2 regions of the Martinezella lusitana genome follow, and region 1 is predicted to be linked to the other one. Evidence: predicted binding sites of a transcription regulator. Region 1 holds the regulator's gene; the other holds the start of a gene.
The links. The regulator LexA, encoded in region 1, represses DNA repair genes until DNA is damaged. The targets are predictions, from matches to a motif close to TGTTCNNNNTGTGTTCNG.
Positions count from the first base shown of each region.

Region 2: a site for LexA is predicted at 5,054-5,071, ahead of recA (recombinase RecA). Genes of this name have one in related genera too.

Region 1 covers NZ_CP050308.1:286,281-301,479, forward strand. The annotation lists gene rseP (RIP metalloprotease RseP) at 1-871, shown strand, start outside; gene bamA (outer membrane protein assembly factor BamA) at 1,069-3,402, shown strand; gene lpxD (UDP-3-O-(3-hydroxymyristoyl)glucosamine N-acyltransferase) at 3,453-4,520, shown strand; gene fabZ (3-hydroxyacyl-ACP dehydratase FabZ) at 4,513-4,986, shown strand; gene lpxA (acyl-ACP--UDP-N-acetylglucosamine O-acyltransferase) at 4,983-5,798, shown strand; gene HB780_RS15240 (LpxI family protein) at 5,800-6,681, shown strand; gene lpxB (lipid-A-disaccharide synthase) at 6,678-7,859, shown strand; gene gltA (citrate synthase) at 7,889-9,178, opposite strand; gene HB780_RS15255 (ComEC/Rec2 family competence protein) at 9,460-11,919, shown strand; gene lexA (transcriptional repressor LexA) at 11,900-12,622, opposite strand; gene HB780_RS15265 (VOC family protein) at 13,028-13,915, shown strand; gene kdsA (3-deoxy-8-phosphooctulonate synthase) at 13,912-14,751, shown strand; gene eno (phosphopyruvate hydratase) at 14,903-15,199, shown strand, end outside.
Region 2 covers NZ_CP050308.1:543,380-558,578, forward strand. The annotation lists gene HB780_RS16495 (glutathione S-transferase family protein) at 1-42, shown strand, start outside; partial or broken gene HB780_RS16500 (AraC family transcriptional regulator) at 89-939, opposite strand; gene alaS (alanine--tRNA ligase) at 1,076-3,736, opposite strand; gene recA (recombinase RecA) at 3,910-4,995, opposite strand; gene HB780_RS16515 (carbohydrate kinase family protein) at 5,235-6,179, shown strand; partial or broken gene HB780_RS16520 (pseudouridine-5'-phosphate glycosidase) at 6,226-7,151, shown strand; gene HB780_RS16525 (hypothetical protein) at 7,474-7,725, shown strand; gene cckA (cell cycle histidine kinase CckA) at 7,885-10,500, opposite strand; gene HB780_RS16535 (flagellar biosynthetic protein FliO) at 10,791-11,633, shown strand; gene dksA (RNA polymerase-binding protein DksA) at 11,735-12,154, opposite strand; gene HB780_RS16545 (SixA phosphatase family protein) at 12,435-12,926, shown strand; gene HB780_RS16550 (YcjX family GTP-binding protein) at 13,053-14,528, shown strand; gene HB780_RS16555 (YcjF family protein) at 14,525-15,199, shown strand, end outside.

The DNA of each region.
Region 1 (15,199 bases):
GACCTATTACGATATCGCCCGCTATATCGGTGATCGCCCCGGCAAGAGCGTGGTCCTGACGGTCGAACGCAATGGCCAGACACGCGATTTTCCGATGGTGCCGGAAACCTTGGCCGAGACTGATTCCTCCGGCAATAAGAAGGATGTCGGTAGTATCGGCATTTCGCCGGTCGATCCGCTCGTTGCCACCATTGCGCAAGACAGCCCGGCTGCCGGCGCGGGCGTCACGCTCGGAGATCGCATTATTTCTGTGGATGGACGGGCCATCGGCTCCATCGGCGAGGTGCAGCGTTATGTTGCCTCGCGTGCGGACAGGACTGTGGTATTGTCCGTCGAGCATGACGGCGTGAGGCGTGACGTCCATATTACGCCGAGGATGGCTGCAGAACCCGATGCCTTCGGCAACGAGACGGAGATCGGCAGCATAGGAATGAGCGACGGCCAGAAGCCTATCAAGCTGCGGTATCAGGCATACGGGCCGGTGCAGGCGCTAAGCGAAGGCGTGAAGCAGACCGGCAACATCATTTCCGGTACCGTCGAATATCTCGGCAATGTCATCGGCGGCTACATGAAGGCGGATCAGCTCGGTGGCCCGATTCGTGTGGCGCAACTTTCCGGCCAGATGGCGACGCTGGGCCTCTCCGCAGTGCTCCAATTCGCCGCCATACTTTCTGTTTCAATTGGTTTATTAAATTTGATGCCGGTCCCGGTACTTGATGGCGGGCACTTGATGTTCTATGCGATTGAAGCAGTAAGGGGAAAACCGCTAGGTGCTCGAGCGCAAGACATCGCTTTCCGGATTGGTTTCGCGATGGTTCTGTCACTCATGGTATTTGCGACATGGAACGACATCAGCTCCAGGATAGGCTGATGGGGAGCAAGAGGAAAATTACGATTTATTTACGATGTTTCAAAGCTGTAGTGGCGAATGAGCCACTCTTTGAAATGAAGTAAATAGAAATTAACTTGCTCCCTTGCTTGTATGTCAAAAGCGGGTAAAACGACACACGTGGCCGGAATCGGGTTCTTCCCGGGGCTGGGGACGACTGAAAAAAGGTAAGAAGTGAAATGAAGGCTGGTTCAAGATTTTTGAACGCAGTGTCGGCGGTAGCGCTGTCTGCTGGTGTTGTTGCGTCGGGCGCTGGTGTTGTCACCTTTGCTTCTGCTTCGGTCGCAGAAGCCGCTGTTGTACAGCGGATCGATGTAAGGGGGGCTGAGCGCGTTGGTGTTGATGCTGTTCGCGACAATCTCACGATCAAGCCTGGCAAGAGTTTCTCGCCCGGTGATATCGATAGTTCGGTGAAGCAGCTCTATGCCACCGGATACTTCTCCGATGTGCATGTGAGCGTTTCCGGCGGCACGCTGGTCGTTTCCGTCAAGGAAAACCAGCTGATCAACGCTGTGGTTTTCAACGGCAACCGCAAGATCAAGGACGACAAGCTGCAGGGTATCGTACAGACCCATGCCGCTGGTCCCTATAGCGAAACCCAGGTGCAGGCCGACATCAAGACGATCAAGGACGCCTACGCGGCGATCGGTCGTAATGAAATTCAGGTGACGACGCAGACCGTTCCGGTCGCGCAGGGTCGCATCAACGTTGCCTTCGTCATCAATGAAGGCGATCGTACCAAGATCGACAAGATTAATTTCTCGGGCAACCAGGCTTACAACAGTGGTCGTCTCGCTTCGGTGATCAGCACCAAGAAGACGAACTTCATGTCGTTCCTGACCCGCAAGGACGTCTACAGCGCCGATCGCCAGCAGGCGGATCAGGATACGCTGCGTCAGTTCTACTACAATCACGGTTATGCCGACTTCCGCATCGTCAGTGCCGATGCGACGATGAACGAGCAGAGCAACGAGTACACGTTGAACTTCAACGTCGATGAAGGCCCGCGCTATACCTACGGCGACATCAATGTCGTTTCGACGGTTGACGGTGTCAATGCCGAGGACCTGAAGAGCTTGGTCATTACTCAGAAGGGTAATGTCTACAGCGCCAAGGATATCCAGACCTCCATCGAGAACATTTCCAAGCGCGTCGCTTCCGCCGGCTATCCGTTTGCCCGCATCACGCCGCGCGGTAACCGTGACCTGAGCGGCCACACGGTCGGTATCGAATATCTCGTCGACCAGGGCGAGCGCGCTTATGTCGAACGCATCGAGATCCGCGGCAACACCCGCACGCGCGACTACGTTATCCGTCGCGAATTCGACATCAACGAAGGCGATGCGTTCAATCAGGAAATGATTACCCGCGCCAAGCGTCGCCTCGACGCACTCGGCTACTTCACGAAGGTTGATATCAGCACGGCAGCGGGCAGCGCTCCGGACCGCGTGGTCGTTGTCGTCAACGTCGAAGATCAGCCGACCGGCTCGTTCGGTATCGGTGCTGGTTACGCCGTCGGCAATAATGGCGGTCTGCTGCTCGAAGCTTCGGTTGAAGAAAAGAACTTCCTCGGTCGCGGTCAGTATATCCGTATTGCTGCGGGCGCCGGCACTGAAGGCAATCGTACCTACAACATCTCGTTCACCGAGCCTTATTTCCTCGGTTATCGTCTGGCTGCCGGTTTCGACATCTTCAAGAACCAGACGTCGAGCGACGACTACTATGATTACTCGGAAGAAGGCTTCTCGCTGCGCGTGACGGCTCCGATTACCGAGAACCTCGCGACGACGCTGCGCTACAACTACAAGCGCCTCACCTATGACGGTACGAATGATTGGGAAGATCACCTCTCCGCTCCGTACCAGAATCTTGTCGAGAACGGTCCTTGGATTCAGTCTACGATTTCGCAGACTTTCACGTACAACACGCTGGATGACCAAAATCTGCCGCGTGAAGGTATCATCGCTAAGTTCACGCATGAATATGCGGGTCTGGGCGGCGACTCCGACTTCTACAAGCTGAGCGGCAAGGCGCGTTATTATAAGATGATCAGCGACGAGGCCGATATCATCGGCTCGTTGACGGTCGGTGCCGGCTATGTCATGCCGACGGACGGCAAGCTGAATGTCTTCGATCAGTTTACGCTCGGTGGCCGTGAAATCCGTGGCTTCGAGAATGCCGGTATCGGTCCGCGCACGTCGAATGGCGATCCGCTTGGTGGTACGACCTACTTCACGGCTTCGGCTGAGGCAAGCATGCCGATGCCGGGTGTTCCGCAGGATGTCGGTCTACGCCTCGCAGCCTTTGCCGATGCGGGTACGCTCACCGGCAACAAGGCTAGCCTATTCGGTGACGTCCTGAATGATAACAGCTCGATCCGTGCCTCGCTTGGTGCCGGCTTGATCTGGTCTTCGCCCTTCGGTGTCATCCGTGTCGACTATGCAGTGCCGGTTCTCAAGCAGGACTACGACAAGGTTGAGAATTTCCGGTTTGGCATTGCCAACCAGTTCTGATATCGGCAGCCCAGAACTGCGGGCTTAACACCGTTCTGGAGCTGGTGCTTATGGAACATATTGGTTTTTTCCCGCCCCATGATGGCGTCAGCTTAGGTATGCTGGCCGAGCATCTTGGGGCGGAACTTGCTGATGAGGCCTTTGCGGGCGTCATTATCAAGTCCGTCGCACCGGTCTATCGGGCCGGAGAAGGCGATGTTTGTTACCTTCTTTCCACGAAGAATCGAGCGGAACTGGAGACCTGCAAGGCTTCGGCGATCATTTGTTTGCCGACCCTGAGGTCTATCGTCCCGGAACACGTTCCGGTTCTTCTTTCCCAGAAGCCGCATACTGATTTTGCGCTTGCCGGTGCTTTGCTGCATCCGCAAGCCATGCGTCCGGTTGCGCTGACGTCGACGCCAAACCTGATTTCTTCGATGGCTTTCGTCGATCCGACGGCCCGGCTTGAAGCCGAGGTCGGCGTCGAGCCAGGCGCGGTCGTCGGGCCGGGTGCCGAAATAGGCGAGGGAACCCGCATCGGAGCCGGCGCCATCATCGGCCCGGGCGTCAAGATCGGGCGCAATTGCACGATCGCCGGCGGTGCCAGTATTCTTTGTTCCTATCTCGGCAACGATGTCATCATCCACAATGGCGCCCGTATCGGTCAGGATGGTTTTGGCTATGCGCCAAGCCCGCGCGGGATGATCAAGATCGTGCAAATTGGCCGCGTTATCATCCAGGACAATGTCGAGATCGGTGCCAACACGACGATCGACCGTGGCACAATGGATGATACGGTGATCGGCGAAGGCACCAAGATCGACAATCACGTGCAGATCGGACATAACGTCCGGATCGGCCGTCATTGCGCTATTGTCAGCCTGGTCGGCATAGCCGGCAGCGCGGTGATCGGCGATGGCGTGCAGATCGGCGGCCATACGGGCATCAACGGTCATATCCATATCGGTGATGGCGTTCAGATCGGTGCTATGAGCGGCGTCATGAACAGTATCCCGGCGGGAGCGCGCTTTGCGGGTATTCCGGCACGACCTTTGTGGGATTTCCTGAGAGAGGTGGCCGAGATTGCAAAGCGATCCGGAGCCAGAGAGAAGAAGGACGGGAGTGCGGAGCATGACTGAAGACGCCAAAACGTCGCTGTCGTCGGCTGACATCATCGAGATTATGAAGCTTTTGCCGCATCGCTATCCTTTCCTGATGGTCGACAGGATCATTGAGATCGATAGCGATAATTCCGCTATCGGCATCAAGAACGTCACGGCAAATGAGCCGCAATTCACCGGGCACTTTCCAGGCGCGCCGATCATGCCGGGCGTTCTGCTGATTGAAGGCATGGCTCAGACGGCAGGCGCGATCTGCGCCCGCAAGGACGGCATCGGCGGCAATCTCGTCTACTTCATGACGATCGATAATGCCCGATTCCGCAAACCGGTCGTTCCGGGCGATCGTGTGGAGTTCCATGTCGTCAAGCAGAAGCAGCGTGGCACGATCTGGAAGTTCCACTGTGACGCCAAGGTAGATGGTTCGGTGGTTGCCGAGGCCGATATTGGCGCGATGATTGTACGAAGGGACCCAGATCAGGCATGAGCAGCATCGCAAAAAGCGCACGCATTCATAAGCTTGCGGTTATCGAGGACGGCGCGGTCATTGGCGAGAATGTTTTCGTCGGTCCGTTCTGCCATGTCGGTCCGAAGGTCGTGCTGCATGACGCTGTCGAGTTGTTGACGCATGTGGTCGTGACCGGTCGGACGACGATCGGCAAGGGTACGAAGATATTCGCCATGGCTGTCGTCGGCGGCGATCCGCAGAGTGTGCATCACGGCGGCGAAGAGACGACGCTGGATGTCGGCGAGAATTGCACGATCCGCGAAGGCGTGACAATCAATACCGGCACGGCCGATTACGGCGGCAAGACGATCGTCGGCAATAACAATCTGTTCCTCGCCAATTCGCATGTCGCCCATGATTGCCGCGTCGGCAACAATGTCATCATGTCGAACAACGTCATGCTGGCTGGGCATGTCACCGTTGAAGACCGCGCCATTCTCGGCGGCGGCTGCGCGGTGCATCAGTTCACCCGCATCGGCCGTCAGGCCTTCGTCGGCGGCCTCTCGGCCGCAAGCTACGACGTCATTCCCTATGGCATGCTGAACGGCAATCCTGGTGTCCTGTCGGGCTTGAATATTGTCGGCATGAGCCGCGCCGGTATCGCGCGTTCGGAGATCCATCGGGTCCGCCGTGCCTATAAGAGCATTTTCGAAGGTGAAGGCTCGATCCGCGACAATGCGGCGGCGATCCGCGAGGAATATGCCGATTGCAAGGAAGCAATGGAGATCCTCGATTTCATCGCCGCCGATAGCGATCGCGCATTGTCGTCGCCCAATCGCGGTAAGGGCTAAGGTGGCCGCGAGCGGTCAGGACAACAAGGGCAGGCTGGCGATCATCGCAGGTAGTGGTTTTTTGCCAGCCTATGTCGCCGAAGCCGCCCGCCAGGCCGGCGAAGATCCTGTTATTCTTGCATTGACCAACGAGGCGGACCGCGATTGGTCCGCTTTCGATCACGCTACTCTTGGCGTCGGCAATTTTGCCGGTCTTGAAGCCGCGTTCCGCCGTTATGGCATCGACCGGGTCGTCATGTCCGGCGCAGTCGCGCGCCGCCCAGCCTGGCGGGAGATCCATCCGACCTGGCGGGTGATCAAGGAATTGCCCTCGACCATTCGCACGCTTCTTTCCGGCGGCGATAATGCCGTGTTGCAAATGGTCATTCGTTTGATTGAGGCGTGCGGTGTCCGCGTTATCGGCGCGCATGAGATTGCGCCCGATCTGCTTGCAACCACCGGGCCACTTGGCAAGCATTCGCCATCCAAAGAGGATCTAAGAGATATCGCCCAGGGCGCGAAAGCTGCCGATGCATTGGGGCTGCTGGATGTTGGCCAGGGCGCGGTTAGCGTCGGCGGCCGCGTCGTGGCGCTGGAGGGCGCCGAAGGCACGGACCAGATGATCGAGCGCGTCGCTGGCCTGCGTGCGGAAGGGCGCATATCGACGCGTCGTCGCGGCGTGCTGGTCAAACTCTGCAAGCCGCAGCAGGATGTGCGCGCCGATTTGCCTTCGATCGGCGTCTCGACCGTGATGAACGCCAAGAAGGCCGGTCTTGCCGGTGTTGCCATCGAGGCGGGCAGGGCGCTGGTACTGGAGCGCGAGGCGGTTATTGCTGCTGCCGATGAAGCAGGGCTTTTCGTGTGCGGTATCGACCGCGGCCTGAGCGCGGAGGGCTTCATGTGAGCAAGGGGCTGCTGAAACTCGCGGTGGTTGCCGGTGAAGTCTCGGGCGATCTGCTCGGCGGCGATCTTGTCGCTGCATTGAAGCGTCGTTATGACGGCCCGGTGGAATTGATCGGTGTCGGCGGCGAAGCGCTGGAGGCGCAGGGCCTGCGATCGCTGTTCGACTATTCCGAACTGTCGATCATGGGGTTTGCGCAGGTGATCAAGCAACTGCCGAAACTGCTTGCCCGCATCAGGCAGACGGCGAATACCATCATCGCGGCCAGGCCGGATGTGCTTCTGATCATCGATAGCCCGGATTTCACCCATCGCGTCGCCAAGAAAGTAAGGGCGGCTTTGCCGGACCTGCCGATCATCAATTACGTCTGCCCCAGCGTCTGGGCGTGGAAGGAATATCGCGCGCAGAAAATGCTCGCCTATGTTGATCATGTCTTGGCCATCCTACCGTTCGAACCGGCGGCGATGCAGCGGTTGGCGGGACCGGCAACGAGCTATGTCGGACATCGCCTGACGGTGGATGCGAGCCTCGTCGAGACCCGCCGCCAGCGTGCGCTCCGCGCCGTGAGCGCCCCTGATGGCGAAAAGACGATCCTGCTGCTTCCCGGCTCGCGCTCCACTGAGATTCGCCAGCTCTTGCCGATTTTCGAGCAGGCAGTGATGGAGCTTAGCCGGCGAAATGATCGCGTTCGCTATCTGCTGCCGACCGTACCGCGACAGGAAGCATTGGTGCGCTCTCTTGTCGAAAACTGGAGCGTCAAGCCGGATATCTTCGTCGGACAGGAGGCTAAATGGAAGGCTTTTGTGGAAGCGGATGCTGCGGTTGCCGCCTCCGGCACCGTGATCCTGGAGCTGGGTCTTGCCGGCGTTCCTGTTCTCTCGACCTATAAAACTGAGTGGCTTGCCCGGTTTGTGATGTCGCGTATAAAGGTCTGGACAGCCGCTTTGCCGAACCTGATTGCGGATTATGTCATCGTGCCCGAACTCCTCAACGACGTGCTACGGCCCGGCAAAGTGGCGCGTTATATGGAACGCCTGTCGAACGATACCTTGGAGCGGGCGGCCATGCTGGAGGGTTACGATCTGGTTTGGCAGCGGATGCAGACGGAAGAGCCGCCCGGAGAAAAGGCGGCGGCGATCCTCCTTGATGTTTTAGCCAACAAAAAACCCGGCCATTTCTGACCGGGTTTTTTGTTGTTTTGTCACTTGGCTTAACGCTTTGAAACCGGAATGTATTCGCGCGGCGGTTCGCCGGTGTAAAGCTGGCGCGGACGGCCGATTCGCTGCTGCGGATCTTCGATCATCTCATTCCACTGGGCGATCCAGCCGACGGTACGAGCAAGGGCGAAGAGCACCGTGAACATGGTCGTGGGGAAGCCCAAGGCCTTCAGCGTGATACCGGAATAGAAGTCGACATTCGGATAGAGCTTCTTCTCGATGAAATATTCATCGGTCAGCGCGATGCGCTCCAACTCGATAGCGATATCGAGCAATGGATCGTCCTTGATGCCGAGTTCGCCCAGAACCTCGTGCGCCGTCTTTTGCATGATCTTGGCGCGCGGGTCGTAGTTTTTGTAGACGCGATGACCGAAGCCCATCAGACGGAACGGATCGTTCTTGTCCTTGGCGCGGGCGATATATTCCGGAATACGGTCGACGGAGCCGATTTCGCTGAGCATGTTCAGCGCAGCTTCATTGGCGCCGCCATGAGCCGGGCCCCAGAGGCAGGCGATGCCAGCGGCGATACAGGCGAATGGATTGGCGCCGGAAGAACCAGCGAGGCGAACCGTCGAGGTCGAGGCATTCTGCTCGTGATCGGCATGCAGGATGAAGATGCGATCCATGGCGCGCGCGAGCACCGGATTGACCTCATATTCCTCGCAAGGAACAGCAAAGCACATGCGCAGGAAATTCGACGCATAATCGAGATCGTTCTTCGGATAAACGAAGGGCTGGCCGATATGGTACTTGTAGGCCATGGCGGCGAGCGTCGGCATCTTGGCGATCATGCGCAGGCTTGCAACCATGCGCTGGTGCGGATCGGTGATGTCGGTCGAGTCGTGATAGAAAGCCGACAGGGCGCCGACGCAGCCGCACATGACGGCCATCGGATGCGCATCACGGCGGAAGCCGGTGAAGAAGCGACTCATCTGCTCATGCACCATCGTGTGCATGGTCACGCGATGATCGAAATCCTTCTTCTGGGCAGCGGTTGGAAGTTCGCCGTATAGAAGCAGGTAGCAGACTTCGAGGAAGTCGCCGTGTTCGGCAAGCTGTTCGATCGGATAACCGCGGTGCAGCAGAACGCCTTCGTCGCCATCAATAAAGGTGATGGCGGACTCGCACGACGCGGTCGAGGTGAAGCCCGGATCGTAGGTGAAAGTGGAGGTGTTCTTATAAAGGGCACCAATATCAATGACACTTGGGCCGATGGTTCCGGATTTCACCGGCAGATCCACCGTCTTTTCGCCCCAAGTTAGTTTCGCGCTTTGTTCCGTCATGCTGATCCTCCAAGATTTGGCGGGGGTTGACGCCATAAAAAGCGCCAAAAGGTTAAGCGACTACGGATTAGCTATATGATCCAGAGCCTAATGCCAAGTTATCCTTACGCCTATTTGTGCATTGCGGTATCAACTTTTGGGCACTGCAATAGATGAAATTGCTTCGCTTCCATGCTGAGTGAGGTGTTTTATCCAGCACGCACGCGATTTCAGTTGAATTCACCGGCCGGTGACGGCAAAAATCTCGTCATAGCTGTAGTTTTGCGGTGGGCGTGGGGTAAATGCCTAATTTAGAGGCATCTGATCGGCAGTTGGACAGCCAAAATCAAGCCGAGGTTGCCGACCGCGACGGCGGTTTTCCGGCTGTTATCGTCGTTGCCAAAGCCATCCCCCTGTCGCGGACGCAGGATCAGGCAACGTTCGCGACGCGTCTTCGTCTCGCCGCAAATAGTGTTCGGCTCGACATTGTCCGGTTGGTCGAGGAAGAGGCGGCCCATGGGCGAGCGCTTCTCTTTGTGCCGGTCTATATCGGCCTTGGCGCGATTTTTTGGTTCAAGGCCGGTGTCGATCCGCCACCCCAGGCCGTCTTCGCGGCCCTTTTGATTTTCGCGGGTGCTTTCTTTCTGAAGCAGCATGCGGAGCCTGGGCTGCGGCACTTCCTCTTGGCTGGAATGCTGACATGCTCCGGCATGGCGTTGGCTCAATGTGAAGCCTGGCGCGCTTCGACCGTGATGCTCGACTCAGCGGTGACGACCACGATCACCGGGCGGATCGAGCGGCGTGAGTCGGATGATAACGGACGCTGGCGCTATGTCGTCGCACTCGAAGCAACGGAGAAGCCGACCATCCGCAGGGCCCCGGAACGGGTCACCATTTTCGTGCGCAAACAGCCCCAGCCCTTCCAACTCGGCGATCGCATGCAGGGCAGGGTACGGCTGACGCCGGCGGCGGGGCCTGCCTTGCCGGGTCTTAACGATTTTGCCTTCAGCGCATATTTCAATGGGATCGGCGCGAACGGCTTTGCCTTTGGAGCGCCGACACTCATCTCACCTTCCGGTGATATCGACAACGGAACAATTCTCGACAGAGCGGATATCTGGCTCGCGGGTTTGCGCAACAGCATCGGCGACAGGATCAGGAAGACACTGCCCGGCGATACCGGGGCCTTTGCGGCAGCGCTTGTCACCGATGAGAGACGCGCGATTTCTGACGATACGACCGAAGCGCTGCGGACGGCGGGCCTTACGCATATCATCGCCATTTCCGGCCTGAACATGGCGCTCTCGGCCGGTATCTTTTATGTCGGCTTGCGTTATGCCCTCAGCCTGTTGTTTGGAGTCGCACAGGCCTGGCCAACGAAGAAGATCGCTGCCATTGGCGCGCTGATAACGGTGACCGCCTACTACCTGATTTCCGGTTTCGGTGTTTCGGCGGAGCGCGCTTTCATCATGATGGCGATCATGCTGGTCGCCGTTCTTTTCGATCGGCCATCTCTCAGCCTGCGCAACGTTGCCCTGTCGGCGATCGTTATCCTCGTCCTGTCGCCGTCGCAGGCGTTGGGACCGAGTTTCCAGATGTCCTATGCCGCAACACTGGCATTGGTATCCGGCTATTCGCTCTGGACGCGGCGGCGGCATCGGGAAAGCATTTTTTCCCGGTTTCGGGTCATGCGCCCGCTGCTTTTCGTCTCGCGTTTCTTCGGCGGCATATTGTCGACCTCCTTTCTCGGTGGCGCGTCGACGGCGATCTTTTCGATCGAGCATTTCCACCGGTTGTCGACCTATGGTCTCGCTGCCAACCTGGCTGCCATGCCGATCGTTTCCTTTATCGTCATGCCGTTCGGAATGGCCGCGATGCTGCTGATGCCGTTCGGTCTCGATGGATGGTTCTGGCAGATCACCGGCGAGGGGCTGGACCTCGTTATCATCATCGCCAAGACTGTTGCTGCCTGGGGTGGCAATATTCCGTTCGGCCGAATGCCGGTCTGGCTGTTCCCGACATTCATTGCCGGCTTCGTATTGATGACTTTGCTGAAGACTTGGCTACGGCATACGGGCGTGTTGCTGATGATTGGCTCGGTTGTTGTCGCCGCACTTGTTCCGGATGTCCGAAAGCCTGACTTGATGATTTCCGAGGATGGCACCTTGGTAGCCTTGCGGCGGGACGATGCTTTGACGAGCAATCGCGAAAAGCCGCCTGACTTCATCTTCGAGCAGTGGCAAAGGGCACTGGCCATGACCGATCACCGGCCGCCGACAATGCTTCCACCCGACAGCCAACTCCCCAAGATCAGCAAATCGGACAGGAACCGCCGCCTGACTGCCGATGAGCAGAACGCTGTCCGCAAGGCGATGGATGCGGCATTGGATAAAGCGGGGGAGGGTGGCTTTGCCTGCCAGAAACGGGCATGGTGCGTGGCGGTGCTCAGCAATGGCGAGATGCTCGTCACAATCGAGGATGCGGCCTATCTCGCCCCGGCCTGTGACACCGCCAATATCGTCGTCACCCCTATCCGTCTGCGACTCGATCGTTGCCGCTCGGGTGCAATGCTGTTTACAGGGGCTACGTTACAGCGAACCGGGTCCATCGAAATGGATCTTAGTGCCAACAAGCCGATCGCCACGACCGCATTTGAAACTCTAGCGCGGCCATGGAATCTGCATCGCGGCTATGATTGGCGAACGGGCACATTCGGAGCGCCGATTGTGCCCGCGTCACCAGCTAGTGATAACGACGGATAAGGCCGACGAGCTTGCCTTGCACCTTGACGCGATCCGGCCCGAAAATACGGGTCTCATAGGCGGGATTGGCCGCCTCGAGCGCTATTGAGGCACCCTTGCGGCGGAAGCGCTTCAATGTCGCCTCTTCATCGTCGACCAAGGCGACGACGATATCGCCGGGATTGGCGGTCGTGCTGTTGCGGATGATGACAGTGTCGCCATCGAAGATGCCGGCATCGATCATCGAGTCGCCCTTGACCTCGAGCGCATAATGCTCGCCAGAGCCAAGCATGTCTGCGGGGACGCTGATATCGTGAGTGTTGTTCTGGATCGCCGAGATCGGAACACCGGCAGCAATGCGGCCCATGACCGGCACGGATACGGCGCTATTGTTCTCGTCGTTCGCCGGCTTCGCAGGGGCGGGCGGCTGTACCGGCTGGGGCTTGCCCAGGCTGCCCTCGATGACGCTCGGCGAGAAAACGCGGCGCGGCTGCAGGCTCGGACTATAGGCTTCCGGTAGCTTGATGACCTCCAGCGCTCGAGCCCGATTCGGCAGGCGGCGGATGAAGCCGCGCTCTTCCAGAGCCGTGATCAAACGGTGAATGCCGGACTTGGACGCAAGATCCAGCGCATCTTTCATTTCATCGAAAGAAGGTGGAATACCGGACTCCTTCATCCGTTCGTGAATGAAGAGAAGCAGTTCCTGCTGCTTGCGTGTCAACATCGTATTTGAACCCCAGAATCGTGAAGGTATCGTGAAACAAATCCAGAACGAACACTATATGTTCCATATGTGTTCCGCAAGTCCCTAATTTTCGATGAATGTTTTGTGGGCGTGTTAAATAAAGCAGAACATAACAGGTCCCCCGTAGGCGGAACCGTGGAGTATTCCGGCGCTAGTCAATGGAAACATATATGGAAGTCGGCCATGGTCGATTCTGCGGGAATGGGAGCCGGCTATCGTTGCATGACTACTGAAACCCGGAGGACTTGCGGCTTCCGCGCAGTCGCAAACTATTCGACAATAAGCCTTCTTTTTGCGATCCGCCTGGTTTTTAGACGCCGCGCTTTCATCTTGAATTGAACCGCGGAAGGGCGCAAACCTGCGGCATACATGAAGGAGGAAGCCATGGCCTTATCGCTGCATCCGCTGGATCATCTCGTTTTGCCAACGGTCAATATCGCCATGGCGCGGGAGCGGCTTGGCAAGCTCGGCTTTACCGTTGCCGCTGATGCCCGCCATCCTTTCGGCACCGAGAATGCCTGCGTGTTCTTTTCCGACAAGACCTATCTGGAGCCTCTGGGCGTTGCGTCGCATGAGCAATATGAAGCGAGTATCGAGGAGGGCAATGTTTTTGTCGCTCGCGATCAGGCCTACCGTTTTCGCGTCAGTGAGGAAGGTTTTTCGGCCGTGGTTTTCGGCACTGAGGATGCGGCCGTCGATGATAAGCGCTTCCAGGCGAACGCCATGTCGGCCGGGAGCATGCTGGATTTCGAACGGCCGATGCGCATGCTGGACGGCTCGGAAACGATCGCCGGCTTCCGTCTCGCTTTCGCGGCCGATCTGCGGTCGCCGGATTTCTACGCTTTCTGCGCGCAGCGGATCAATCCCATACCGGCCGATCGCAGCGCCCTGGAACGGCATGCCAACGGCGTGACTGGCATTGCACAGGTCGCCCTGTCGACGCCGAAGCCGGCGGCATTCCGGGGTTTCTTCGAACAGGTTGCAGGTGGACCGAAGATATCGGAGCATTCCTTTGGGCTGACGATCGAGACGGCGAATGCCCGGATCGAGGTTCTGACCCCGGAAGGCATGGAAGCCTTTTACGATTTTCCTGTGCCGGCGGGCGATCCCGGCCTTCGCGCGCGCGCAATCCTCTTCAAGACACACGATCTTTCCGTGACATCGTCGCATTTGGCTGCTAACGGCGTCACATACACGCGTAAGAACAATCGTATTCTGGCAAAGCCCGCCCCCGGACAGGGCGCGTTGTTTGCCTTCGAGGAGATAGCATGAGCACGAATTCCGAAGTGATCGTCGGCGAGGGCGCATCCAAGGTTCTGTTTTCCAATACCGCCAAGCTGTCGCTGATTGCCGGCCCCTGCCAGATGGAAAGCCGCGATCATGCCTTCATGGTTGCCGGTGTGCTGAAGGAACTCTGCGGCAAGCTCGGCATCGGCCTTGTCTACAAGTCGTCCTATGACAAGGCGAACCGCACCTCGCTCTCCGGCAAGCGCGGCATCGGCCTGGACAAGGCCATGGAAGTCTTTGCCGATCTAAAAAAGGAATATGGCTTTCCAGTCCTGTCCGACATCCACACCGAAGAACAGTGCGCGATCGTCGCCAAGACGGTAGACATCCTGCAGATCCCGGCCTTCCTGTCGCGCCAGACCGACCTTCTCGTTGCTGCCGCCAAGACCGGCCGCGTCGTCAACGTCAAGAAGGGTCAGTTTCTGGCGCCCTGGGACATGAAGAACGTGCTTGCCAAGCTGAACGAGAGCGGCAACCCGAATATCATGCTCTGCGAGCGTGGTGCCTCCTTCGGCTATAACACGCTGGTCTCCGACATGCGCTCGCTGCCGATCATGGCGGCGATGGGCGCTCCGGTGATCTTCGATGCCACTCATTCCGTGCAGCAGCCGGGCGGGCAGGGCGGTTCGACGGGCGGTGACCGCCGATTCGTCGAAACGCTGGCGCGTGCCGCCGTTGCCGTCGGCGTTGCCGGCGTTTTCGTCGAGACACATGAGGATCCGGACAATGCACCGTCCGATGGTCCGAACATGGTCTATCTGAAGGACATGCCGCAGCTTCTGGAAAAGCTGTTGGCCTTCGACGCCATCGCCAAGGCCTGAGAGATATAAGCGGCATTCAACAGGCTGACATGAACTTGCTATACGCGGCCTGTTGGAGCGCCTGATTGAGGTGCGGAGCGGCATTGTAATTTCCGCATCTTCGATTAAGACGATTTCAATCGATTTATAACCCAGCGAGCAGGAAGCAATCATGACCGCAATCACCGACATTATCGCCCGCGAGATTCTCGACAGCCGTGGCAATCCGACTGTTGAAGTCGATGTCTACCTCGAAGATGGCAGCTTGGGCCGCGCAGCGGTTCCGTCGGGTGCATCGACCGGCGCGCATGAAGCCGTCGAGCTTCGTGACGGCGGCAAGCGCTATCACGGCAAGGGTGTCGAAAAGGCCGTCGAAGCCGTCAATACCGAGATCTTTGACGCGATCGGCGGCATGGACGCTGAAAATCAGATCCAGATCGACGACATCATGATCGAGCTTGACGGTACG
Region 2 (15,199 bases), 260 kb from region 1:
GAAATCGACAATGCGGCAATGCCGAAACAACCGAATGGCTGAAAAGACAAATCTCTACAGCTATTCTCTCAGGCGAGACTTCAAGTCGCTATTGCAGCGGCATATGGATGTCGGTCAATAATTCCATCGGCTGCACGTCGCGCGGATTGTTGAGGTACTCCTCGAACATCACCGCGTCGCGCAGCTGCCGGCCGGAGGCAGGCAGCCATTCGGCGTAGAGCCATTGATAGGCCTTGTACATATCCGCATAAGGGCCTTTGTGCCGCAGCACGGCATATTCACCGCCATCGACCCTCCGACGCTCCAGCGGAGCGTTGGCGGCTATCTCCTCGGTGGCGTTGACGCAGGCATACGAGTGCAATTTCTCCGCCGGGACGACATCCGGGTCGTCGAGATAGACACCGATCATTCGCATGTCGGGCCTGGCGAGGCCACGGGCATAGAGCGTGCCGAACAGGGTTTCGAAAGCCTGGCCGATCTGCATGTAGGAGCCGATATGAGAGACCCCGATGAGCGAAAGCGAGGGAATGGTCGAAGCGTAACGTCGAACATAAGCTTGATCCTTCCTTGGGTGCTGGGTTCGAAGATCGTGTGGCTTCCCTCATTCCGATATCGCGCCGGCGGCATGCCGTAGACGGATTTGAAGATGCGGTTGAACGATTGGAGGTTGGGATAGCCCGACCGCTTTGCAATGTCGCTGACGACAAGATCTGTGCGGACGAGATCACCGGCGGCGCGGTGCAGCCGCAACCGTTTGACTGTGGCAGCCGCCGTCTCGCCATAGATCGCCCGATAGATCCTGTGCCAGTGATAGCTGGACATGCAGGCGATCTCGGCAAGTCTCTCCATATCGAGCTCTTCGTCCAGATGCTCGTGGATATAGGCAGAAACCCGCCGTAGACGGGTTTCATAAAGCGCCCATGCCGTTTCGCCATTCATGTCAGCCCCCTTGCAAATCGATCGGCCCCAAGGAACCATAACTCGATTTGACAAATCCTGCTGAGTTTCGAGCACAAACAAAACGGCGGGGTTATTCGCCCCCGCCGCTTAGCAATAGTGAAATGAAATCCGCGCCTTAGCCGGCGAGCGCCGCAGCAACCGCCTCGATCGCCTCATCCGCCTTGTCGCCATCCGGTCCACCGGCCTGGGCCATGTCGGGACGCCCGCCGCCGCCCTTGCCGCCGAGAGCGGCAGAGGCGATGCGGACGAGGTCGACGGCGCTGAAACGGCCGATCAGATCGTCGGTGACAGCAACGACAGCGCTGGCCTTGCCATCTTCGGAAACGCCAATCAGCGCGACGACGCCGGAGACAAGGCTGGTCTTGCCGTCATCGGCAAGGCCCTTTAGATCCTTCGGATCGACGCCGGAAATGGCCTTGCCAAGGAACTTGACGCCACCGATTTCGCGGACTGCGTCGGCCGAGCCAGCCTGCCCACCGCCCATGGCGAGCTTGCGCTTGGCATCCGCCAGTTCACGCTCCAGCTTGCGGCGCTCATCCATCAACGCTTCGACGCGCGAAACGACATCGGTCGGCTGCACCTTCAGCGCGGAAGCAAGCGCCTTCACGCGATCGTCCTGTTCGGCCAGATAATCACGAGCGGATTCGCCGGTGACCGCCTCGATGCGGCGCACGCCGGCGCCGACGGCGCTGTCGCCGAGGATGCGAATAAGGCCGATCTGACCGGTCGCGGCGGCATGTGTACCGCCGCAAAGCTCGATGGAATAGGCCTTGCCGGCCTTCCCACCGCGCACGCCCTGCCCCATGGACACCACGCGCACTTCATCGCCATACTTCTCGCCGAACAGCGCCATCGCACCTTCGGCAATGGCATCGTCGACGCTCATCAGGCGGGTCGTGACCGGCGAATTTTGCAGCACGATCTCATTGGCCATATCCTCGACGATTTTCAGCTCCTCAGCCGACATCGGCTTTGGATGCGAGACGTCGAAGCGCAGGCGCTCAGGCGCGACCAGCGAGCCCTTCTGCGCCACATGGGTGCCCAGCACTTCGCGCAGCGCTTCATGCAGCAGATGGGTCGCCGAATGGTTGGCACGCAGGCGCGAGCGCCTGTTGTGATCGACCGTCAGCACCACAGCGTCGCCGGCCTTGATCGTGCCATCCGAAACCGTGGCGATATGCACGAACAGGCCCTCGCCCTTCTTCTGCGTATCGCTGACCGCAAGCTTGCCGTCGTCGCCGGAAATGACGCCGGTATCGCCCATCTGGCCACCGGATTCGCCATAGAACGGCGTCTGATTGACGACGATCTGCACCTTGTCGCCGGCAGAAGCACTATCGACGGCAACACCGTCCTTGACGATTGCCTGGATCACGCCTTCGGCAACTTCCGTGTCGTAGCCGAGGAACTCGGTAGCACCGTGCTTTTCCTTGAGCTCGAACCAGATGGTTTCGGTCGCCTTGTCGCCGGAGCCAGTCCAGTGCGAACGTGCCTCGGCTTTCTGCCGTTCCATCGCATCGGTAAAGCTCGAAATATCGACGCCGATGCCGCGCGCGCGCAATGCGTCCTGCGTCAAGTCCAGCGGGAATCCATAGGTGTCGTAAAGCTTGAAAGCGGTTTCGCCGTCGAGGCTGTCGCCCTTGTTCAGCGTCGAGGTCGCATCGGTCAGCAGCGACAGGCCGCGATCCAACGTCTTGCCGAAACGGGTTTCTTCAAGCTTCAGCGTCTCGGAGGTCAGCGCCTCAGCGCGCACCAGCTCGGGATAGGCGCGGCCCATCTGCTGGATCAGCGTCGGCAGCAGCTTCCACATCAACGGTTCCTTGGCGCCGAGCAACTGCGCATGGCGCATGGCGCGGCGCATGATGCGGCGAAGCACATAGCCACGACCTTCGTTCGACGGCAGCACGCCATCGGCGATCAGGAAGGCGGAAGAACGCAGATGGTCGGCGATGACGCGGTGGCTGGCGCGATGCTCGCCCTCCGCCTTGACGCCGGTTGCTTCTTCCGAAGCCTCGATCAGTGCGCGGAAGAGATCAATATCGTAGTTGTCATGCTTGCCCTGCAGCACGGCGGCAACGCGTTCGAGACCCATGCCGGTATCGATCGACGGACGCGGCAGGTCGACCCGCTCCTGCTTGGTGATCTGCTCGAACTGCATGAAGACGAGATTCCAGATCTCGATGAAGCGATCGCCGTCTTCGTCCGGCGAACCGGGAGGGCCGCCCCAGATATGGTCGCCATGGTCGTAGAAAATTTCCGAGCACGGACCGCAGGGGCCGGTATCACCCATCGCCCAGAAATTGTCGCTGGTGGGAATACGGATGATCCTGTCATCCGACAGGCCGGCGATCTTCTTCCAGAGGTTAAAGGCGTCATCATCGGTATGATAGACCGTCACCAGCAGGCGCTTGGCATCAATGCCGAACTCCTTGGTGATCAGGTTCCAGGCAAGCTCGATGGCGCGCTCCTTGAAATAGTCGCCAAAGGAGAAATTGCCGAGCATTTCGAAGAAGGTGTGGTGACGGGCGGTGTAGCCGACATTGTCGAGGTCGTTATGCTTGCCGCCGGCGCGCACGCATTTCTGCGCGGTCGACGCCGTCTTGTAGGGGCGCTGCTCCAGGCCGGTGAAGACATTCTTGAACTGCACCATGCCGGCATTGGTGAACATCAATGTCGGGTCGTTGCGTGGCACGAGCGGGCTCGACGAAACGATCTCGTGATCGTTTTTCTTAAAATAGTCGAGAAAGGTCGACCGGATTTCATTCACACCGCTCATGTTGGGCCCTTCAGTATTGCCTTCAGCAACTTCTATCAAAGTCAGTGGCTTTTATCGTCCGCTCCCGGCCCTGTCCAGCCGCACAAACAAAACCGGCCGCACATCCCTTGGACAATGCGGCCGGTTTCGAATTTTAATCCTGGATCACCCTCTGGGATCGCTCCCGGAAATCACTATTCCGCAGCGGCCTCGCCGTCATCGGCATCAGGACCACCATTCTGCAGGAAGCGGTCGGCGATCAGGCCGGCGTTCTGGCGCAGCGACAGTTCGATCTCGCGAGCGAGATCCGGATTGTCGCGCAGGAAGAGTTTCGCGTTCTCGCGGCCCTGGCCAAGGCGCTGGCTGTTATAGGAGAACCAGGCGCCCGACTTCTCAACGATGCCGGCCTTGACGCCGAGATCGACCAGTTCCCCAGTCTTGGAAACGCCTTCGCCATACATGATGTCGAATTCCACCTGCTTGAAGGGCGGCGCCATCTTGTTCTTGACGACCTTGACACGGGTCTGGTTGCCGACCACCTCTTCGCGCTCCTTGACGGCGCCGATGCGGCGGATATCGAGGCGAACCGAGGCGTAGAATTTCAGCGCATTACCGCCGGTCGTCGTTTCCGGCGAACCGAACATGACGCCGATCTTCATGCGGATCTGGTTGATGAAGATCACCATGGTGTTGGACTTCGAGATCGAAGCGGTGAGCTTGCGCAGTGCCTGGCTCATCAGACGGGCTTGCAGGCCCGGCAGGCTGTCGCCCATTTCACCTTCGATTTCGGCGCGCGGCGTCAGCGCCGCAACGGAGTCGATGACGAGAACGTCGATGGCGCCGGAACGCACCAGCGTGTCGGTGATTTCAAGCGCCTGTTCGCCGGTGTCTGGCTGCGAGATCAAAAGGTTCTGCAGGTCGACGCCGAGCTTGCGGGCATAGACCGGATCGAGCGCATGCTCAGCGTCGACGAAGGCGCAGATGCCACCCTTCTTCTGTGCCTCGGCGATCGTCTGCAACGCCAGCGTCGTCTTACCGGAGCTTTCCGGCCCGTAGATCTCGACAATGCGTCCCTTCGGCAAGCCGCCGATGCCGAGCGCAATATCGAGGCTCAGGGAGCCAGTGGAAACTGTTTCGATTTCGACCACGTTCTCGTTAGAGCCGAGCTTCATGATCGAGCCCTTGCCGAACGACCGCTCAATTTGAGAGAGTGCCGCTTCAAGTGCCTTGCTTTTATCCACCGATTTGTCCTCTACAAGCCGCAAAGAATTCTGAGACATTCGATCCACCTTTAGGTTATTGAAGCCGCTCAAGCAATGTCGCCGCTGATGAGAATTGTGTACTCTATTTGTTCTCATCTCACAAGGCCACAACAAGCAATTGAAAGAAAAAGGTAAAATGAATTTCGTTCTACATTTGTTTTCTTCTTTCATCCCAAGCACTTACATGCCCTCGCAAGTCATTTCCGGCATGTTGGCAACTGCTTCGATTCGCCTTTTGAGCTGCTGAGGAGATCGATATGGCGAAGAAGATTCTCGTTCTGGGCGGTGCTCATATCGATCGGCGCGGCCGCATTTTCGGCGATACGGCGCCCGGCGCCAGCAACCCCGGCGCCTGGTTCGAGGAGCCAGGTGGTGGCGGCTTCAACGCGGCGCGCAATCTGGCCCGCCTCGGCTTCGATGTGCGGTTGATCTCGCCGCGCGGCGGTGATCCCTCAGGCGAGATGGTGGCGGAAGCCGCAAACCACGCCGGCGTCGACGACAAGCCTTTCGTTTTCCTCGATCGCAAGACACCGAGCTATACGGCGATCCTCGAGCGCGACGGCAATCTGGTGATCGCGCTCGCCGACATGGAGCTTTATAAGCTGTTCGTCCCGCGCCGGCTGGCGATCCGCTCCATTCGCGACGCTTTCGAGGCCACCGATCTCATCCTCTGCGACGCCAACCTGCCGGCCGACACGTTGAGCTCGATTGCCGCGCGGGCAGCAACCCACGGCAAGCCACTGGCCGCGATCGCGATTTCGCCAGCGAAGGTGGTGCGCCTGAAGCCATGTCTTGCCGGCATCGACCATCTCTTCCTCAATGAGGCCGAAGCTGCGGCACTGACCGATAGCCGTCCGGACGACCCGCGCGACTGGGTTGCCGAACTGCGCGCACTCGGTCTCAAAAACGGCGTGATTACCCGTGGCAAGCGCGAATTGATCGCCTTCTCCAGTGACACCATCGTCAGCCTCCAGCCGCCTATCGTCGACAATGTCGCCGATGTCACCGGCGCTGGAGATTCGTTGGCTGCCGGCGTTCTCTCCGCTCTGCTTGCCGGCCACGATCTCGGCGAGGCGGTGCGTCACGGCACCGCTGCGGCCGCAATCACCGTGCAATCGCCTTTCGCCACGGCGGAAAATTTGTCGCCCGCGCTTCTGAAGACGATGTTGGCTCTTGTTCCCCAAGCCGCAATTCTGTCATGAAGCGCATTGACTTCGTATTTCCTGTTTCAGCCGATTGGACTAGACCATGACCAAGCCCATTTCCCCCTGCTACCGATCTCCTATTCGAAGGAAGTTGCCGCCGCCAAGCTGCGTGGCGCACCGCTGGTGGCTTTGGAATCGACCATCATCACCCACGGCATGCCCTATCCCGGCAATATCGAGATGGCGCAGAGCGTTGAGGCGATCATCCGCCAGGAAGGCGCCGTGCCGGCAACGATCGCCGTAATCCACGGCGTTCTGCATATCGGCCTGGAGCCGGCAGAACTGGAAGCGCTCGCCAAGACAGAAGGCGCGATGAAAGTATCCCGCGCCGACCTCGCCTTCGCCATCGCTGAGCGCCGCACGGGCGCAACAACCGTCGCCGCGACGATGATCGCTGCTGCCCGCGCCGGCATCAAGGTTTTCGCCACCGGCGGCATCGGCGGCGTGCATCGCGGCGCCGAGGAAAGCTTTGACATCTCCGCCGACCTGGAAGAACTCGCGCGCACCGGCGTCATCGTCGTCTGCGCAGGCGCCAAGGCGATCCTCGACATTCCGAAGACGCTGGAAGTGCTGGAAACCCGTGGCGTCCCGGTCGTCACCTACGACAGCGCCGAATTCCCGGCCTTCTGGTCGCGCGCTTCCGGCCTGCCGAGCCCGCTGACGCTCAACAGCCCGGCCGCGATCGCCAATTTCCAGGTGACCCGCGACCAGCTCGGCATCGACGGCGGCATGCTGATCGCCAATCCGGTACCGGAAGCCGCCGAGATCCCGCGCGAGGAGATGGAGATCTATATCGAACGCGCGCTGGACAGCGCCGAACGCGACGAAATCGTCGGCAAGGCGGTCACTCCCTACCTGCTCAGCACCATCTTCGACCTCACCGATGGCCGCAGCCTGAAGACCAACATTGCGCTCGTCGAGAACAATGCACGCCTCGCCGCTGAAATCGCGGTTGCTTTGGCGGAATAACGAGAACTACACGACGGTTGTCGGACACAGCGTCGCTCATCAGGTCAATGTGAAGAGACCGAGAGCGGCGCGCAGTTCGGCAATCGTCGCCTCGGTCCGCTGCATTGCCTTCTGCGTGCCCTGCCGCAGCCAATCCAGGACACAAGCCGGATCACGGCGGCAAGGGTCGATTTCAAGAAATGACGACTGCCGCTCCTAGAAGGAGCGCCACCACATCCGCAGATTGGGATTTGCAAAGTCGATCATGGTTGCGTGATCCCACGGATTGGATGAAAATGGCAATGGGAACATCGAGATTTCCCGGCCGTCCTCAGGAGTTTACATGCAACTCGATGATAATCTCTTGATTTACCCCATGCCTAGTCTCGTCGCCACGCTACTTAACGCGGAAACATCAAAAGGCAGACCTTTGATCGAGGAGGAAGTGATCTTCATAAGAGACAATTGCCCTTCCATCGCCGTGCCTCGTGAGGTCGCTCTAAAAATAGACGAGGAACGAGGCTACAAAGATATCGACCTAGAAAAGGCCTGGGAGGAATGGCAGGAAGCACGGAAGCTTCTTGTTGGCGACTAACATAACGTCCCCTTGCGGCGCGAAGAGTCAGGCGCTTCCAAGCCGAAAGAACCCCGACGCCAATAACCCGCTGCAATCGACGCCACCAAATCAGGTGTTGTGTCGCAATGCTATGGCATTTCAACTTTGCGGAACGTCAGATATTCGAAAATTGTTTCATTAGTGATCCAGCGCCTCCCTGACGACAACTGCAAGCTGCTTCAGCGAGAACGGTTTCGGCAGAAAGCCGAATTTGGCATCGGCCGGCAGATTGCGGGCAAAGGCGTCCTCGGCATAGCCCGAGACGAAGATGAACTTCATATCCGGATATTTCTTGCGCAGTTCTCCCAGCAGCGTCGGTCCGTCCATCTCCGGCATGACAACGTCGGAAACGACGACATCCACCTGGCCGTCGAGCTCTTCCATGATCTCGAGCGCCTCGACGCCGGAGCCGGCCTCGTAGACAGTGTAGCCGCGCGTCTCGAGCATGCGCTTGCCGCCGCGACGGACTGCCTCTTCGTCTTCGACCAGCAGCACGACGGCCGACTTGCCGGTGAGATCCGCCGGCTCTTCCGGCGGAACGACAGCGGCGACGCTCTGGTCCATCGCTGAGATATCGCGGCCCTCGAGCGTCTGGCCTTCCGTCAAGGCTGGCATTTCGACAATATGGCGCGGCAGGAAGATGCGGAAGGTCGTGCCCTTGCCGACTTCCGATTCCGGATGGATATAGCCGCCCGACTGCTTGATGATGCCATAGACCATGGCAAGGCCGAGGCCGGTGCCCTTGCCGACTTCCTTCGTCGTGAAGAAGGGCTCGAAGATCTTGTCCATGATCTCGGGAGCAATACCCGTTCCGGTGTCGTTGACCTCGACCAGCACCATCTCCTCATGCGGCAGATAGGCATAGTTGAAGGCGGCAACATCCATGGCCGGCAGATTGCGGGTGCGCAGCGTCAGCGTCCCGCCACCCGGCATGGCGTCGCGGGCGTTGACGCAAAGATTGATCAGCACCTGCTCGAACTGCGATAGATCGGTCTTCACTGGCCAGAGATCACGGCCGTAGTCGACATCTAGCTTCACATGCGTGCCCGACAGCAGTCGCTCCACCAGCATGCGCAGATCGCCAATAACGTCTGTCAGATTGAGGATCGACGGCCGCATCGTCTGCTTGCGCGAGAAGGCAAGCAATTGCCGCACCAGCACAGCGGCACGGTTGGCATTGCGCTTGATCTCCATCAGATCGGCGAAGCTGGCATCGGCAGGCCGGGCTTGCAGCAGCAGATGGTCGGAAGACAGCAGGATCGCCGTCAGCACGTTGTTGAAATCATGCGCGATGCCGCCGGCAAGCGTGCCGACCGCATTCATCTTCTGCGTCTGCGCCATCTGCGTTTCGAGCGCTTTTTGCTCGGTCACTTCTACGGCATAGACGATGGCTGCTTCCTCAGGCGCCTCATCGGTCTGGTCGATAACGGCGTTGATATAAAAGCGGAAATGCCGCGTGTCGTCCTTCGGATTGCGGGAATCGATCGGCGGGATATCGCCCTGCCGGTCCTTGGCGGCGGCCAGCGCATCCTTGAGCCTCGGGCGATCGCTTTCATTGACGATCGTTTCAAGCGCCGCCCCGCGCTCGATATCGTCGCGCGATACGAGATCGGAGAAGAGCTTCAGGAATGGCGCGTTCGTGCGCAGGATGCGCCCAGCACCATCGACTGAAGCGATCGCCATAGGTGTGTTGTTGAAGAAGCGGCTGAAACGCATCGCTGCGACGGACGCCGACTGGTCGTTGTCGCCGCCATTCTGGCGCGTCAGAACGATGGTCCGGCTTTCGCCCGGCGCGCCGTCGCGCATCGAGGTGACACTGTGGACAATCTGCACCGGTAGGCTCTGGCCGTTGGCGCGGCGCAGGTCCAGATCGAGCGTCACCGTCTTTTTCAGCCCCGGTTCGGCCTGGACGGACTGGATCAGCGTCAGGCCCTCGCCCGCAACGAGATCGCCGACGCTCATCGAGCCTGGCGTGAATTTGGTGAGATCGAAGCCCAGCCATTCGGCAAGCGTCGCATTCAGATAGAATATCTCGCCTTTGCGCCCGGCCGAGAAGAAACCCGCCGGCGCATGATCGAGATAGTCGATGGCGTTCTGCAGCTCCTTGAAGAAGCGCTCCTGGTCATCGCGTTCTGACGTGATGTCGGTGATTTGCCAGATATGCAGCGCCTTGCCGCGTCCTTGCTCCGGCGGCAGAACGCGCGCCTTCAGGCGATACCAATGCGCGCCATTGCCATTGCCTTCCGCAAGGCCAAGCGGCTTCAGCAGCCGGAATTCCTCGGACCCCTCCTTGCCGTCGCGTAGGCCATTGGCCAGGCGATAGAGCGCCTCGTTGGATTCGCGGTTGCGCGATAGCAGCGTTTCCAGCGATTGCACCTCGGTCGCCTTGGCCGCGCCCGTCAACCGGCCGTAGGCGGTATTGGCGTAGATGATGCGGCCCTTTTCGTCCGTGATCAGTGTGCCGTCCGGATGGCTGTTCAGGAAAGAGCGCGCCAGGCTGTCGGACTGCGTCTGTGGCATCACCTCGACGAAGCCGATGATCGACGACACGAGAAAGAAGATGCCGACCATAGCAAGAATTCCGAGCCCGCCGAGGACGGCCTCGTTGTCGAGCTGGTCCTTGAAGACCACAAAAGCAGCCGCCGCGGCCACCAATACCAGCGCCAGCAGGATGATGCGCAACACGGTGCCCGAACGAACCCCGCGGTCCACCAGCGGTACGCTATACTCGTCGGACGGACGCTGCTTCGTCATAGACCCCTCGTCTCCGTCCTCTTCCTTGTCGCGTCGTGCACTTGACGGATCACCAGAATCGGAGCTTTCGAATCTTCTTTAGCAATTTGCCGCCTCAGCAAAAAGCTTTGCGGAGACAGAAAGGCTTGTATTCACAAGGAAGAGCGCTGGACAGCGAACGATCCTATCTTGCCTCGAAGGTGGACCTGTCCATATGATTGCCTCATATCAGGACAAAGAGGAACGCGCGCGGCCAGTCGTATTAGCACGGCAAGGCCGCGACATCGGGGTTAATTACGGAGTATCTCGACATGTGGGACGAAATCGCCGGGGCCTATGGCAGCCGCTTCCTTCTTGCAGCCGGTGGGGTGGGCATTGCCCTTCTCCTGTTGATCGGCATCCTTTGGATCCTGCGCAGCCGGGCGCCGTCGCCCTTCGTGCGGGGTGGAAAGAACCGCCAGCCGCGCCTGCAGGTGCTGGATGCCGCCGCAGTCGATGCCCGCCGCCGCCTCGTGCTGGTCCGGCGCGACGGCATCGAACACCTGATCATGATCGGCGGCCCGACCGATATCGTCATCGAATCCGGTATTTCCGATCCAAGCAAAGCCGCAGCACAGACGCCGATCCCGGTCGAACTGCCGGCGGCTCAGGAACTCCCACGCCTTGAGCGTCAACCGCCCGAGCCCGCAGAAGCCAGGATTGAAGCCTACCTGAATGCCGAGCCGACCATTGCCATCGAGCCAATAATCGCGCGCCCGCAACCTGTTGCAGCACAGCCGCCGCGCGCGCAACAGGCTGCGGCAGCCGTGCTAAGCGAGGCTGAAGCAGCCGAGATACTGGACGCGGCACGTCACGTCGTCCTGCCGCCCGAACCGCCGCGCCCCGCTTCCGCCGCCCCGGTGGTGGCCGCGCCACAGGCGCGTGAACCCGGCAGCGATTTCCAGCGCGTGCTGGAGGCGGAGATGGCAAACAACCTCACCGCCGAACGGATCATTCCGAACGCGCAGCCGCAGCAGCAAATACAACAGCAACCCGCAATCGCCCCCGCTCAACGCCGCGACCCGGAACTCGCACCGGTCACCGGCTCGGACGCAGCACTTCAGAAGGAAGTCGCGCGCATTTTCGGCGAAATGAGCGTCAACCGCGATAAGTAATCGGGATACCGCCGCAACAAGCTCTGCGAACACAAAAAAGGCACGGCGGAGATTTCCGTCGTGCCTTCATTTTTTGCAGTCCTATTTCAGCCGGACAGTAACTATTCGTCTTTATAAACTTTTTCGCGGCGCTCGTGGCGCTCCTGTGCTTCGATCGACAGGGTAGCGATCGGACGAGCGTCCAGACGCTTTAGGCCGATCGGCTCGCCGGTTTCTTCGCAGAAGCCGTAGGTACCTTCATCGATGCGTTGCATAGCAGCATCGATTTTCGAGATCAGTTTCCGCTGGCGGTCGCGAGCCCGGAGTTCAATGGCCCTGTCGGTTTCCGAGGAAGCCCTGTCGGCGAGATCGGGATGGTTTGCGCTTTCTTCAGCCAAATGCTCAAGCGTTTCGCGCGCTTCTCTTAGGATATCATTTCTCCAGGCGACTAACTTCGCTCGAAAGTAGGCCCGTTGACGCGAATTCATGAACTCCTCGCTTTCCGAGGGCACATACTCGCTAAGATCGATCTTCTCACTCAACGCGATTCTCCTGAAGAACATCTCATATGGCCGGGTGTATATCCCAACCGATAGTGTCGGTTCAAGCCAAATAGACGCTGTAAACTGATTTTTAATTTTGTCATAAAATTCAGCTAACGGTCTATTTTTTCATCATATTCTTGCAATATCGAAATTGTGCTGTCGTTGTAACCTTCGCGTGAGGGCTCGCCAAGTAGCCGCGTCATCAATAGTTCCGCAGTTGACGGCGCATGGGATGAAACGTTACGTCAAAGGATAAATCCAGCATGGGAATATCGCCATGACCAGCATCTCACCGCCGCCCTCCAGGATTTACCTGTTGCGTCATGCCCAGGCTCAGCACGCCGCCCCCGGCCAGCGGGATTTCGACCGTCCGCTAAGCGATAATGGCTATGCGGCGGCCGAGATCGTCGCCGACAAAGCCGCCGACAAGGACTACAAGCCGGACCTCGTCATCTCCTCGACGGCACTGCGCTGTCGCCAAACCGCCGATGCAGTCCGCCGTGCCATGACCCCGCCTCCCGAATTCCGTTTCGTCGATGCGCTCTATAACGCTACGCCGGACGTCTATCTGGAACTCATCTCCTCACAGGCAACCGAAGGCTCCGTAATGCTGGTCGGCCATAACCCGGTCATCGAGCAGACGCTCGAGGCCCTGATCGGCCATGACGCGCTGATCGCCGCCCTGCCCAGCGGCTTTCCGACCGGCGGTCTTGCCGTGATCGACGCCACATCCTCGGGCTGGGTCCTGACGGAATTCGTTACCGAATAGGGCCAGTTGGAAAATAGCAGGCCAGGCGATGATTTAGCGAGTTTTGATCTATAAAGCCTGCTCATCTTTTCGGCGCTTGCATTGCTTCCTATATTGACGACCACGCTGTCATTCAGGGATCCTACCTTGCCGCCAAGCCTGACCTCCTTCACGGACGACGCCCGGATCGCCTTCGACAACCTCGTCGACCGCACAACGGGCCTCGTCAATCCGACCATTCGTCTTGGCGTCACCGGCCTGTCGCGCTCGGGCAAAACCGTTTTCATCTCCTCCCTGGTACACAATCTGCTGAATGGCGGACGCCTGCCGCTGTTCGAGCCGGTGCAATCCGGCCGCGTCTCCGCCGTACGCCTGGAGCCCCAGCCGGACGACGCCGTGCCGCGCTTCCAATACGAGGATCACATCCGCGCACTGGTGAAGGAGCGCATCTGGCCGGATTCGACGCGGGCGATCTCGGAGCTGCGCATCACGCTGGATTACCAGAGCGCCAGCGGCTGGAATCGGCTGTTCTCGCCCGGTCGCCTCTCCATCGATATCGTCGACTATCCCGGCGAATGGCTGCTCGATCTGCCGTTGCTCGCCAAGGATTTCCGCACCTTCAGCGAGGAGACGCTGGCGCTGGCGAAAACTGGCGTGCGCGCCGAACTCTCTCAAAAATGGCTGGCGATGACGCAAGCCACCAACATTGCCGCACCCGCGGACGAGATGACGGCGCGCGATCTCGCTTCCGCCTTCGCGGACTATCTCAAAGCCTGCAAATCCGATGAGCGCTCGCTGTCGACCTTGCCGCCCGGCCGTTTCCTTTTGCCCGGCGATCTCGATGGCTCGCCGGCGCTCACTTTCGCGCCCTTGGCGCTTCCGGTCGAGACTTCCGCCCAGAAAGGTTCGCTCTGGGCGATGATGGAGCGGCGCTACGAGGCCTATAAATCCGTCGTGGTGAAACCCTTCTTCCGTGAGCATTTCGCCCGCCTTGACCGCCAGATCGTCCTCGTCGACGCGCTGCAGGCGATCAATCGCGGTCCGGAGGCCGTGCAGGATCTCGAACGCGCACTGACGGATGTGCTCGCCTGCTTCCGACCGGGAACCAATTCCTTGTTGTCGGCTCTGCTCGGCCGCCGTATCGACCGCGTGCTGGTCGCCGCGACCAAGGCCGATCACCTCCATCACGAAAGCCATGACCGACTGGAAGCCTTGACCCGCCGCCTTGTGGAGCGCGCCATCGACCGTATCGGCATGGCCGGCGCCGGCATCGACGTCATGGCGATCGCTTCGGTGCGCGCCACCCGCGAGGCGACAGTCAAACGCGACGGCCAGACCCTGCCCGTCATCGTCGGCACACCGATGGATGGGGAAACGATCGGCGGCGAGCGCTTCGACGGCAATCGCAAGACGGCGGTCTTTCCCGGCGACCTGCCGGAAAATCCGCAATGGCTGTTCGATGCGCTTGAACCCGGCGCGACAAATGTCCATCTGCCCGAGGTGAACGTGGTCCGCTTCCGTCCGCCGGAGCTGGACGAGACCGGCGGCGGCATCAAACTCTCCGTGCCGCATATCCGCCTCGACCGCGCCATGCAGTTCCTGTTCGGAGACCGCCTCGCATGACGAAGCCGACAGAAGACGATCCAAAGGGCCTCTCCCGCCGTCCCGCCGCCTTTTCGCTGGAGCCGGAGGCGCCAAGGGACGGTGGTCACACCAAAACGGCAGCAGAGACACCGCGCCGCAAGCCGCAGAGTTTCGACACCGAGATCGTTCTGACACCGGACGAAGAGGATCCTTTCCTCAGCCCTGCCCTTACCGCATCGGATGCAGAAGCCGCCATTGCCGCGCCGCGCCGCCGCAGATTCTCCTTCGGCAAGGTCGCGCTCAGCGCTTTCGGCATTCTCGTTTCGCTCGCCTTCGGCCTGTGGACAGACGAATTGATTCGCAATCTGTTCAGCCGCGCCGATTGGCTCGGCTATACGGCGTTGACCGTACTTGCCATCGGCATCCTCGCTGTCCTTGCCATTGTCGTACGCGAAACGGCCGGCATGATGCGGCTTGCGGCAGTACAGACGATCAAGGCGGAGGCTGACGCCGCTATTATCGAAACGCGACCGGCGCGCGCCAAAGCCCTTGTTCAGCGCCTCTGCACGCTTTTGGAGGCCAATCCGGCGACAGCGAAGGGTCGCGCCACGTTGAAAGCCGCCGAAGACGATATCATCGACGCGCCGCACCTCATTGACCTCGCCGAGCGCGAATTGCTCGGTCCGCTCGACCGCCGCGCCCGCGCGCTC